Regions from separate parts of the Parabacteroides sp. AT13 genome, predicted to be linked through region 1. Evidence: riboswitches for the same ligand, from Rfam matches in the RefSeq annotation. Region 1 holds a riboswitch; each other region holds the start of a gene.
The links. A riboswitch is a leader RNA that binds a small molecule or an ion and turns the genes downstream of it on or off. The one in region 1 is predicted to bind cobalamin.
Positions count from the first base shown of each region.

Region 2: it holds a riboswitch for cobalamin, as region 1 does, so the genes downstream of both, CI959_RS05695 (threonine/serine exporter ThrE family protein) here and CI959_RS17920 (ABC transporter substrate-binding protein) in region 1, are expected to answer to the same signal.
Region 3: it holds a riboswitch for cobalamin, as region 1 does, so the genes downstream of both, CI959_RS05675 (TonB-dependent receptor) here and CI959_RS17920 (ABC transporter substrate-binding protein) in region 1, are expected to answer to the same signal.

Region 1 is NZ_NQMH01000002.1:845,153-849,510, reverse strand. Features, by position in the region: gene CI959_RS17930 (hypothetical protein) at 1-428, shown strand, start outside; gene CI959_RS17925 (precorrin-2 C(20)-methyltransferase) at 477-1,181, opposite strand; cobalamin riboswitch at 1,248-1,447, shown strand; gene CI959_RS17920 (ABC transporter substrate-binding protein) at 1,510-2,673, shown strand; gene CI959_RS17915 (iron ABC transporter permease) at 2,683-3,720, shown strand; gene CI959_RS17910 (ABC transporter ATP-binding protein) at 3,722-4,358, shown strand, end outside.
Region 2 is NZ_NQMH01000001.1:1,272,363-1,276,720, forward strand. Features, by position in the region: gene CI959_RS05685 (hypothetical protein) at 1-895, shown strand, start outside; gene CI959_RS05690 (DUF5074 domain-containing protein) at 892-2,748, shown strand; cobalamin riboswitch at 2,759-2,958, shown strand; gene CI959_RS05695 (threonine/serine exporter ThrE family protein) at 3,004-4,341, shown strand.
Region 3 is NZ_NQMH01000001.1:1,267,354-1,271,711, forward strand. Features, by position in the region: gene CI959_RS05665 (anaerobic ribonucleoside triphosphate reductase) at 1-632, shown strand, start outside; gene nrdG (anaerobic ribonucleoside-triphosphate reductase activating protein) at 645-1,145, shown strand; cobalamin riboswitch at 1,186-1,395, shown strand; gene CI959_RS05675 (TonB-dependent receptor) at 1,448-3,463, shown strand; gene CI959_RS05680 (YncE family protein) at 3,460-4,358, shown strand, end outside.

The DNA.
Region 1 (4,358 bases):
TTAGCGGTCGTGTCGTAGCGGAAGTCAAACAATTGGATGAAGTATGTGAATCAAAGTGGGAAGTAGAATTGAAGAAGCTTCAAAACGAGGTTCATTCTTTATGTCATCATGCGATCCATCAATTGCTCCCGATAGCCGGCTCTTATCAACAGGCGTTACTGGATGACGTTGCCCAAGCCTATACGGTATACGCTCCGGAAGAAGCAGAGTCTATCTTCAACCGGGGAAACCAAGCGATCGAGGATATCAAAGGACATGTATCGGGTATTCGCTACAACGCTTGTAAAATGCGTGAGGCGAACCGTAAAGTAAGCGAGTTGGAAGATATGCACGCAAAAGCGGTCATGTACCATAATTCAGTGAAACCTTATATGGATACACTTCGTTTCCATATCGATCAGCTTAAGCATATATTGCATGTAGCGTAATAAGATGGGCTGTCCGGGTTTGGTTACTCTCCGGGCAGCCTTCTTCTTTTAGCGAGGTTGGATAATCAGTAGGGAGAAATAGGGGAAATCCTTGGAATGTATAGTGGCGATATCAGTAGTATAATATTCTTTTCTTGTTCCTACATTCTCGAAATAATGAAAAACCGCCTTATCCGCATACTGCCGGATACAAGTATGAATAGCCTCTTGGCAACCCGGTAATTTCATGATGACGATGATCATTCCATTTTCTATTTTTGCCGAAAGTTCATCGAACGACGCAGTCCCGGGGATTACGTTAATTTGCTCCTCTTGTTTTACGATATGTATCCCGGCCAAGGCACCTGCCGCTATAAATGCCGGAATTCCTGCGATTCGATCTACCGGGATTCCTGTTTCCTCGAATTTATCGTATACATATTGTATAGATGAATAAAAACCAGCGTCTCCCTCGGCGACGATCACGATTTGTTTCCCTTTCAAATATTCAGCTTGGGCATCCAGAAACAATTCGTTATAAGCGTTTAACGCATCTGTCCGTTCCTTACTCATTGGCAAAATAAACGGATGGATCAAGGATTCGTCTACCTCAATAGCTTTCAATATATCCGTCGCCCGAGATATGATTCCATGCTTGCCTTGTGTAGCAGGACAATAGATAATATCAGCCTTTTGTAATGTTTTAAGCCCTTTCAGCGTAATTAATTCCGGATCACCGGGACCTAATGAGACGAAGTGAATAGGATGATTCATGTGTATCTGTTTTTATTTGAAACGCAAAAGTCCTTAAAATTGTGGATGTATACAAATATTCTTACTACTTTTGTCACTGTAACAGGCTCCGCTTATCTCTTTTTCCGGGAGGCGGATTAAAAGGGAACCGGGTGAGAATCCCGGACAGACCACGCTGCTGTGAACTTTTAAACATTCGGACAATACCTTGGCCACTGGTTTTGTAATCGGGAAGGCGTCCTGAATGGAAGTAAGTCAGAAGACCTGCCGGTTCATAAATAAATGTTGCTGTCCCGTGGAGCAGGACGAGAGTAACTGTCAATGATCAACTGTCAATTAAACAAGGATTATGAATAAGTTTATAGCGGGTGGATGCTTGCTTTTATCGGTATTGACTTTATCATGTACTTCAGGTATCCGTGAAAAAGGAGAAATAGGGAAGACGGCTTCCGTAGAGCAATCTGCGTTCTCGCAAGAGCAGGTTAAGCCTTTATACGCCCAAGGATTCAAGCTTACCTATGCGGATCAATATCTCTTGGCTGATATCCAAGATCCTCAAAATGAGGAAAGCACCACGTTTCATTATGCGTTCGTGAAAAGAGGTGCGAAACCCACGGGGATTCCCGCTGATTATACGGTGATAGAGCTTCCTATCCGAAGCGTTATCTGTATGACTTCCCTGCAATTATCGAACTTTATTAAATTGGGTGCCTTGGATAGGGTCGTTGGGATTACCAGTACACGGCATTTGTTCAATAAAGAGATGAACGAACGCCTGAAAGAAGGTAAAACCGCTAAGATCGGTATCGAGGGGAATTTCGATAACGAGGTTATCATGAGCGTGAATCCTGATTTGATCCTTGTATCGCCATTCAAGCGGGGAGGCTATGAGATGCTGAAAGACGTGGGTATTCCCTTGATTCCCCATTTGGGTTATAAGGAGACTACGCCATTGGGACAGGCCGAGTGGATCAAGTTCGTAGGCTTGCTGTTGGGGATAGAGAAAGATGGCAATGAGCGTTTCGCCACCATCGAGAAGAGGTATAATGAATTAAAGGAACTTACGGCGGATGGTAAGGTTAAAAAACGTCCGATCGTTTTTAGTGGCGAGTTACGGGGTGGAAACTGGTATGCCGTAGGAGGAAAGAGCTTCTTAGCGCAACTTTTCAAGGATGCCGGCGCTGATTATTTCTTGAAAGATGATGAGCGATCCGGTGGTGTTACATTAGACTTCGAGACGGTCTATAACCAAGCGGACGACGCTGATTATTGGCGTATCGTGAATAGTTTCCCGGGAACGTTCAGCTATGAGGCATTGAAAGAGCAAGATCCTCGTTATGAGGATTTCCGTGCGTTCCGGGAGAAAGGAATTATCTATTGTAATATGAAGAACACGCCGTTTTATGAGAGTATGCCGACAGAACCGGAGATCGTCCTAGCGGATTTGCTTCATATCTTTCATCCGGATTTATTACCGGATCATGAGTCGGTCTATTATTCTCGACTTAAATAAGGAACACTGATGAGACATTCAAATACCCTATGGATGCTGGCGATTGTCACGGCTATTTTTGTTCTAATCTTTTTGAATTTGGTGTTGGGGTCAGTCTCTATTCCTCTTCAATCGGTTTGGCATATTATCTGGAATTTAGGAAATGAGCCTATTACATGGCAGAATATTATCTGGAAATCCCGACTACCACAGGCATTGACAGCGTTGGTAGCGGGAGCTGGCTTATCCATCAGCGGCTTACAGATGCAAACCGTTTTCCGTAATCCATTGGCCGGACCTTCGGTCTTAGGTATCAGTTCGGGAGCGAGCATGGGTGTCGCTTTCGTGGTGTTGTTAAGCGGTAGTTTAGGGGGCGTTGCCTTGAGTAAACTTGGTTTTATGGGGGAGATCGCCTTATCGATAGCGGCCGTGATCGGTTCCTTATCCGTGATGGCGCTGATCGTGTATGTTTCCCAAAAGGTAAAAGGAAATGTCACGTTGTTGATTATCGGTGTGATGATCGGTTACGTGGCAAACGCCGTGATCGGTGTACTTAAATTCTTTAGCGTCGAGGAGGATATCCGTGCATACGTGATTTGGGGATTGGGTAGTTTCGCCCGTGTTTCCGGTAATCAGATGACGTTGTTCGTGATTCTTATGACAATCTTGATCCCTCTCTCGTTCCTGCTTATCAAGACCATGAACTTGATGCTTCTTGGGGATAGCTACGCACGCAATTTGGGACTTAATATCAAGCGGGCCCGTTTGTTGGTTATCACCTCGGCTGGGGTCCTTACGGCGATTGTCACTGCTTATTGCGGACCTATTATCTTCTTGGGGCTAGCCGTTCCGCATTTATGCCGGGCCATATTTCAAACTTCCGACCATCGGATTTTAATGCCTGCGGTCTTATTCGCCGGTGCGGCGTTGGCGTTGATCTGTAATTTGATCGCCCGTATGCCGGGGTTCGAGGGAGCGTTACCTGTCAACTCGGTAACCGCTTTAGTAGGTGCTCCAGTAGTGGCCTCAGTATTATTTAGAAAACGTAAGAATGAATTGAACGAGTAAGATGAAACAAGATACGATTCATATTAACGGACTTTCGATCGGTTACCATTCTAAGAGTAGTACAAAGCTGGTAGCTAAAGGTATACACTCTACGATCTATAGTGGTGAATTAACCTGTTTGCTGGGTGCTAACGGGGTGGGGAAGTCTACTTTATTGCGCACGTTATCGGCTTTCCAACCTAAATTAGATGGGGAAATATTGGTCCTAGGAAAAGATATAGATACTTATTCCGATAAGGAATTGAGCACCACGATCGGTGTCGTGCTGACCGATAAATGTGAGATCCGGAATATGTTGGTACGGGAATTGGTCGGGATGGGACGTAGCCCGTATACCGGCTTCTGGGGTAAGTTGAGCAAGGATGATAAGCGGATCGTGGAAGAATCCATCGCCCTTGTCCGCATTGAGGAACTAGCATCCCGCATGGTCCATACCTTATCGGATGGAGAACGCCAGAAAGTGATGATCGCTAAGGCGCTCGCTCAGGAGACTCCGGTTATTTACTTGGATGAACCTACCGCATTCCTTGATTTCCCCAGCAAGGTAGAGATTATGCAATTACTCCATCATCTAACCCGGAAAACGAATAAGACGATATTTATGTCCACTCACGATTTGGAGCTGGCTCTTCAGATAT
Region 2 (4,358 bases), on a different contig from region 1:
TACGATGCCCGAATACGAGGAAGGCGATACGAAAGAAACCATACTGAAAAAGGTAGAGGAGAATATCTCCGGTACGAACGACGTGATGATCTCCCTCGGAGGATACGGAGGATATGTTATCTTCGGTTTCGATCATACGGTCATCAACGTCAAAGGGAAAAAGGACTTTATGATCCTCGGAAACTCTTTCTATTCCGACCTACCGGAGTATCAAGAGAAAAAGGGAGGCAGTTGCGAGCCCGGCATTGTCATGGTCTCTTTCGACACGAACCAGAACGGCTTACCGGACGACGAATGGTACGAGCTGGCCGGTAGCGAGTACTATAAACCGGAAACCGTCAAGAATTATCGTATTACCTATGATCGCCCGGATCCCGACAAGATTCCCGAGCCGGACATGAGCCAGCAATGGAGTGATGCCACCTATCTGTCGTGGAAGGATAACCAAGGCAATACCGGCTATTTGCCAAAAAACGTGTACCACACGCAGAGCTATTATCCGGAGTGGATCGAGGAGAGCACCTTGACTTTTACCGGAACCAGATTGAGGGATAACGCCACGGACGAAAGCGGTACAGGCAAATACTACGTGCTCTACTCCTATCCATGGGGATATGTAGATAACCACCCGAACGATTATCAAGATCTAAATAGCTTCGATATCGAATGGGCCGTAGATGCGGAAGGTAATAAAGTAGAATTACCCGGTATTGATTTTATCAAGGTGTACACGGCGGTAAACCAATATTGCGGTTGGATCGGGGAAACCTCGACAGAGATCATCCGTGCGCAGGATTTACACATCGCCCCCCCCTCCATCATCGTTCCAGATCCGGTAAGCGAGCAAATGAAATTACAATATGATCAAGCAATCCTAAAAATAAAAGGCTTATGAAAAAGACGATTACCTTATTTCTCTGTACGTTCGCCACGAGCGGCCTAATGGCCCAAGGCAACACCTCATGGATGGCCGCCGGCATAGATCCGGCCCAAATGAGGGATGTACCGTCACAATCTTCCATCCTGCGTTCTACGGATATGGATTACAGTCAGGGTACATTTATCGTAAACGAGGACTGGTACGGCCATCAGAACAGCACCGTCAATTTCCTCACCCATGATGGGGAATGGCACTATCGTGTCTTCCAGACCGAGAATCCGGGTCATGAGCTGGGATGTACCACGCAATTCGGTACCATCTATGGCGATAAATTCTACCTTGTCTCTAAGCAAGAGCGCGATCCCGGGGCAAAAATCACCGGAAGCCGATTTGCCGTATGCGATGCCAAGACCATGAAGGTGATCAAGGAGTTCAAATATATCGCCCAAAACGCCGAGGGTAAATCCATAGCCGATGGCCGCTCTTATCTTCCGGTAGACGAGCACAAAGGCTATATAGGAACCAGCAACGGTATCTGGATCTACGATAGCGATAAGATGACGATCGGCAAACAAATAGAAGGTTCCGGAAATCCGAACGCCGATGGATACGGTGAATTGTATTATGCCCAGATCGGAACCATGGTACGTGCCAACGACCTTGTCTTTGCCGTCCATCAACAATATGGTCTATTAATAATAGACCCGAAAACCGATAAAATTATCCGTACCATCGCCGCCCCGATCGAGAAAGAGACCGTAAAAGGGCAAGAGAAGGAGATTCAACGAGGCTTCGGCTCTATCGTTCAGTCCAAGGATGGTACACTTTGGATCAGCATGACCCAGAATACGGCCGGGGATGGTTCCGCCTTGGAATATATGCTAAACTTGAACCCCTATACCTTTAAGGTGGACACGGTAAAGATCCCGTTAAGCGAGACCATCGGTGTCGTTCCGAACTCTTGGTACGCATGGACCGCCGACGGTTTCTGCGCCAGTGCCAAAGAAAATAAGATTTACTGGAACGGACAACCGAAAGAAGGCAGTTGGTTCACGGGGTATCAAATCTGTGGGTATGATATTGACAAGAAGCAATTTTTCCAGCTAATCGACCTCCGAAAACAGGACTGGGATTGGCGCTTGTACGGAACCGGATTTCGCCTTAACCCAAAAACCGACGAGCTATACACCTTCTTGTATCATGAGTTCCAAGATCCTACGCACATGTTAGCTCGTATAAATAACAAAGGCGAAGTGGTACAAGAATATTCGATGATCGTCAACTATTGGTTCCCCGCTATCCCGGTTTTCCCGGATAACGCAGTACCTGTCGTTTCCTCCAGCTTCCCTTCTTCTATAAGTCTGACGGAAGACAAGCCTGTCTATAAACTTGCTCTAGGTAATATGGTTAGTGACGCAGACAATATGGATGCCGCCATCGTGAAATCAATCTCCTCCGTTACGCCCTCATCTCCTATCAGCGCAATTATTCGTAACGACTCATTAATTGTCAGTACTACTACCACGATCAATGAGGATCATAAGTCCACGATAACGATCCGCTTCAACTCCAATGGGAAGATCGTCACGAAAGACCTTCTTGTTAGCACGGGGAACCCTCCGACAAGCGTAGAAAAAGTCTCACGGCCAACACTTAATCTCTATCCCAATCCAGCGGTAAATACCATACAAATCAATATCGGCACAACCGCCACCGTAGAGATTTACACGACGAACGGTACTAGGGTCCAAAAAACGGCGATCAATCCGGGTGAATTTATTGACGTAAGCCATTTATCCCAAGGTCTCTATTTCATCCGTGTGATCACTGGAGAAAAGACAGAGACCGTAAGGATGATTAAGAAATAAAAAAATTCCTTACCTTTGTGCCCGAATTGGTTTCGTAATGCCTATTCGGGCATACGGATTAAAAGGGAATCCGGTGAGAATCCGGAACAGTCCCGCTGCTGTGAAACTCCTTTAACATTCTAATACTACTTTCGCCACTGGCTCAAGGTAGTCGGGAAGGCATTAGGATGGGAGCTAGTCAGAAGACCTGCCATTCATTTAAGATTCATATCCTCGTGGGCTAGGATATAGAGTACAACATAAGAATTAAAAGAAATGATGACAGACAAGGAAGTATTGTTGTTACGGCGCAAATTGGATCTTTTGCTCCGTACGGGAAAATTATTGATGGAAAGTGCCGCTGACACGAATCGTATCGAGCGAAACATGAAACGAGTTGCCGCCTTTATGGGTATCCCCGAGGAGAAGTTGCATATCGATATCCGATGGACCATGATCATGGTGAACGTAAGCGATGAGCGAAACTCCTTCTCTAAATTCCAGAAATGCGAGAAGCACGGTATTAACATGACGACAATCTCACAGGTAAGCAAGCTTTCTTGGCGGGCGATCGAACAAGATTATTCCTTGGATAAATATGAGGAAGAACTGGAGAAGATCGTTCACCAACCCCGGAATTATACCCCTTATATCGTAGCCATTGGAGCAGGATTTGCTTGCGGAGGATTCTGTAAATTATTCGGATGCGACTGGATGGCATTCCTATTCGCTTCCATTTGCGCTTTCGTCGGGTTTAGGGTACGAGCCCGCTGTGTCGAGGCCGGACTTAACGTATATATGAGTATCGCGGCGGCGGCTTTCGTATCCACCTGTTTGGCATACGCATCCTCTTTCTCAGGACTATCCGATACGCCTTATCATCCATTATTAGCCTGTGCCCTGTTTATCGTACCGGGTGTTCCCTTGATCAACTTCGTGGATGATATGCTGGACAATCATTTGCTGGTCGGTATTACCCGAGCCTCTAATACAGTCATGATGGTAGCCGCCATGACTTTCGGTATCGCATTCGCCATGCGGGTACTTGTCATGAACGATGTCGAGATCGATCATAAGTTCAGTGAATTGAGTATGGTTCCACATGATCCGTACTACATATACGCGATAGCGGCGGCAATTTCAGCCATGGGTTTCTCCATGATATTCAACATCCAACGTCGACTATTATGGGTAGTGGCCGTAGGAGGTATCATTGCGGTATGTACCCGTAACTTTGTGAACTTCGAATTAGGTTATGGTCCTGTGATCGGCTCGTTTATGGGAAGTTTCGTAGTCAGTGTATTGGCTGTGAAAGCGGTTCATTGGTGCCATGTTCCCAATCACGTATTGACGATTCCATCTGTCATTCCTATGATTCCGGGAGTACTCATGTATCGCTCATTACTGGCATTTATAAACCTGCATGGAGTAGTCGGTGAGGTCACAAACGCATTCTTCAACGGGATCAATTCCGCACTCATCATTCTTTGTATCTCACTCGGTGTAGCTGTCCCGAACATCTTCGCCCGTCGTTACATCGCCAAAGATCGCCAACGACATTTACAAGAGGAACTGGAAAAGCGCCGAGAAAGAGGGAAGTTCATTGAATGGTGAAAAAACTTTTCCATAAA
Region 3 (4,358 bases), on a different contig from region 1:
TTATCGGACTGGCCGAATGTCTGGTGGCCCTTACCGGTAAGCATCATGGCGAAGATGAGGATTCGCAAGCCTTAGGCATAAGGATCGTTACGTATATCCGGGATCGTGCCAACCAATTCTCTGAGCAATACCAACACAATTATAGCGTACTGGCAACTCCGGCAGAAGGCTTGTCCGGCAAGTTCACGGGAAAAGATCGTAAGCAGTTCGGATCGCTCCCCGGTATCACGGATCGGGATTATTATACGAACTCTAATCACGTCCCGGTATATTACAAGTGCAGCGCCCGTCATAAAGCCGAAGTGGAAGCTCCTTATCATGATTTGACTCGTGGCGGCCATATCTTTTACGTAGAGATGGATGGCGACGCTACCCATAACCCCGAAGCGATCATGCGTGTCGTGGATATGATGGATAAATACAATATCGGATACGGTTCCGTAAACCATAACCGTAACCGTTGTCTGGATTGTGGCTACGAGAACTCCACCCCGAATCTGGAAGCCTGCCCGAAATGCGGCAGCAAACACTTGGACAAACTTCAACGCATCACCGGTTACTTGGTAGGAACCACCGACCGTTGGAACAACGCCAAGCTATCCGAGCTGAACGACCGTGTCACCCACAACTAATTTTCAATTACCATGTTGTCCATCATAGATATCATCGAAGATACCACCGTAGACGGTCCGGGATTCCGGACCGCCATCTATGCGGCGGGTTGCCCGAACAAATGCCCGGGTTGCCACAACCCCGAATCATGGGACATCCATAAAGGGAAGAAAGTAAGAACGGAAGAGATCGTGGAGAAAGTGCTGGCTGACGAATTCGCCAACGTCACCTTCAGTGGAGGAGATCCCATGTTCCAACCGGAAGGCTTCACCGAGGTAGCCAAGGCGATCAAGGCAAAAAGCCAAAAGACGATCTGGTGCTACACGGGATATAAATTCGAGGACCTGATAAAGAACCCGGCACAAGCCGCCTTATTATCCTATATCGACGTATTGGTAGATGGCCGCTACAAACAAACCCTTCGGGATGAGAGCCTTTTATTCCGGGGAAGCAGCAACCAACGGTTAATTGACGTACAAGCTTCTTTAAATAAAAAGGAAATCGTAACATACAAGTACAACCCTTTCATTTAAGGAAATTCTCCAATTATAGCCCGGATATTAACAAGATTTCATACCTTTGTCCCGAATTGGTTCCGTTTCACCCAACCGGGGTTACGGATTAAAAGGGAATCAGGTGTAATTCCTGAACAGTCCCGTTGCTGTGAAGCTCTATTTCAAACATTCCGGAAACACTTTCGCCACTGGTATATAAGGATATATATCGGGAAGGCTTTCGGGATGGGAGTCAGTCAGAAGACCTGCCAGTTAGGGAGAAGTCGTTCGCGAGGACAGAGCGGCTTGGTACGAATCATTTTCTAAACAGGTTTTAAATAATGGTGTTATCCTTTGCTAGAAAGGGATACCTCGCTTGCGTATTATCGATGCTGGCGATAGGTATGTCCCATGGACAAAGCAAACTCGACTCTATCCAACACTTGGACGAAGTTACGGTCACGGCCCGGAGTTTCAGCTTTAAAGAGGTAATTCCTTCCCAAAAACTATCGGGGAAAGAATTACAAAATTTGAACAGTCACACGGTAGCGGATGCTTTACGCTACTTCTCGGGTGTCCAATTGAAAGACTATGGGGGCGTAGGAGGTATCAAGACAGTAAATATCCGAAGTATGGGAACGAACCACATGGGTGTTTTCTACGACGGCATCGAATTAAGCAACGCGCAAAACGGACAAGTAGACCTTGGAATGTATTCCTTAGACAATATCGAGGAGATTTCTTTATACAATGGCCAGAAGAGCGATATTTTCCAATCCGCAAAAGATTTCGGTGCGGCCGGTACGCTTTATCTGCGTTCTCGTCGTCCTCGTTTCGAAGATGGAAAAACAACGAATATCCGTGCCACGATGAAAGTCGGTTCTTTCGACGTTATCAACCCCTCGGCGCTGTTCGAATATAAGATATCAGAAAACATAGCCGCCTCTTTCAGCGCCGAATGGTTAAGCGGAAGCGGTAAATACAAATTTCGTTACCGCCGTATCAACCCTGCCGGAGAGATCGCTTACGATACGACCGCCGTCCGGGAAAACGGGGATATCAACGCCACCCGCCTAGAGGCCGGATTGTATGGCAAGATGAGCGACGGTACTTGGAATCTTAAGTTCTACAACTACAATTCCGAACGAGGTATCCCGGGGGCTATCGTAAACAACGTATGGCGACGCGGCGAACGAGTATGGGATACGAACTCTTTCATGCAAGGCTCCTATATCAAAGAAATCAATAGTAAATTCAAGACACAGGTCAATGCGAAATACGCTTTCTACCGTACGCATTATGTGAACAACGACGACAAGCTGATTCATGTAGATAACCTGTATAAGCAACGGGAGATTTACCTATCTTCCGCTAATGTCTACTCCATCCTCTCGAACTGGGATGTCTCTGCTTCTTACGACTTGCAATGGAACAAGATGAACGCCGATATGTATGGATTCGTTTACCCGGAACGCTTCACCAACCTCCTTTCGGTCGCTACGGCGCTCCGGTTAGGAAAAGTAAAATTACAGGCCAGCGGACTGGCGACTTTTATCAACGACCGTGTAGAAGAAGGCCCCGCACCGAAAGCCCGGCAAATCCTTACACCCGCCGTATTCGCCTCCTACAAGCCGTTCGAGAAACAAGACTTTAATGTACGCGCTTTCTATAAACGGATCTTCCGTATGCCTACCTTCAACGATTTGTATTACGCCGATATGGGAAACTCCAAATTAAACCCGGAATACGTAACCCAATATGATGCCGGCTTCGCTTACACGAAAACATGGGAGAACTATCTTTTCTATCGCTTCAAGATACAGGCGGATGGTTATTACAACAAGGTGAAAGACAAGATCATCGCTTACCCCAAAGGCCAGCAGTTCCGTTGGACGATGCTGAATTTGGGTAAGGTAGAAATCAAAGGTATAGATGTCAGTACGGAAACGACCGTCAATCCGGTAAAAGATTTGTTCGTCACGCTACGCGTACAATACACCTATCAAAAGGCCCAAGACTTCACGGATCCCTCGGATACCTATTACGGAGATCAAATCCCTTATATCCCTTGGCATAGCGGCTCCGCCATCGCACAAGCCTCTTTCAAGGGATGGAACCTCAACTATAGTTTCATATATGTGGGAGAGCGGTATAACCAGCAGGAAAATATCAAATACAATTATACGCAACCGTGGTACACCAGCGACATCTCCTTGTCGAAAGATTTGAAATTCAAATTCGGACTTATCAAGGCTGCCGTAGAGGTAAACAACCTGTTAAGCCAAGACTACGACGTGATCCTGAATTATCCGATGCCGAAACGAAATTACAAAGTGTCTTTAACGATCGAGATATGAAAAGACATACATTATATATAATAGGTATCCTGATCGGTTGCGCTTTTTCATCCTGCCGTAAGATCGAGATCGTAGTTCCATCGGAATACGAGCTGGTCTCCGATGGTATCCACCCCGAGGCGAATCCTCAAGGGATGTATTTAGTGAACGAGGGGAATATGGGAAGCAATAAATGTACGCTGGATTATCTGGATTACGTGAACGGTTATTATATCCGTAACCTCTACTCGGAACGGAACCCAAACGTGGTCAAGGAGTTGGGCGATGTAGGCAATGATATCCAGATTTACGGAAGTAAGCTATATGTTGTAGTCAATTGTTCCCATAAAGTAGAAGTATTGGACGCCCGGACTTGTGAGCGGATCACGCAAATAGACATTCCTAACTGCCGGTACATCCGTTTTTACCGGGGAAACGCCTATGTAACCTCTTATGTCGGCCCCGTGCAAATCGACCCGAATGCTCCACAAGGAGCCGTATATCGGGTAGACACGACCAGCCTGAAAATAGACGCTAAAGTCATTGTCGGCTACCAGCCGGATGAATTAGAGATTTTGGGTGAATATATCTACGTAGCGAATTCCGGAGGCTACCGTGCTCCGGAGTACGACAATACGGTTTCCGTCATCGAACTAAACCGTTTCAAGCAAGTCCAAAAGATTCCGGTAGGGATCAATCTGCACCGTATCCGTGCGGATAAATACGGTAAATTATGGGTAACTTCTCGGGGAGATTACGATACGGTACATTCCAACCTGTATGTACTGGAAAAGCGAAAAGGATATAATGAGATGGTGGTTACCGATACCCTGAATATCCCTTGCTCCAACCTTTGCATCAGCGGAGATTCCCTCTTCTATTACAGTACGGAATGGAACGTGAATACGCAGAGCAA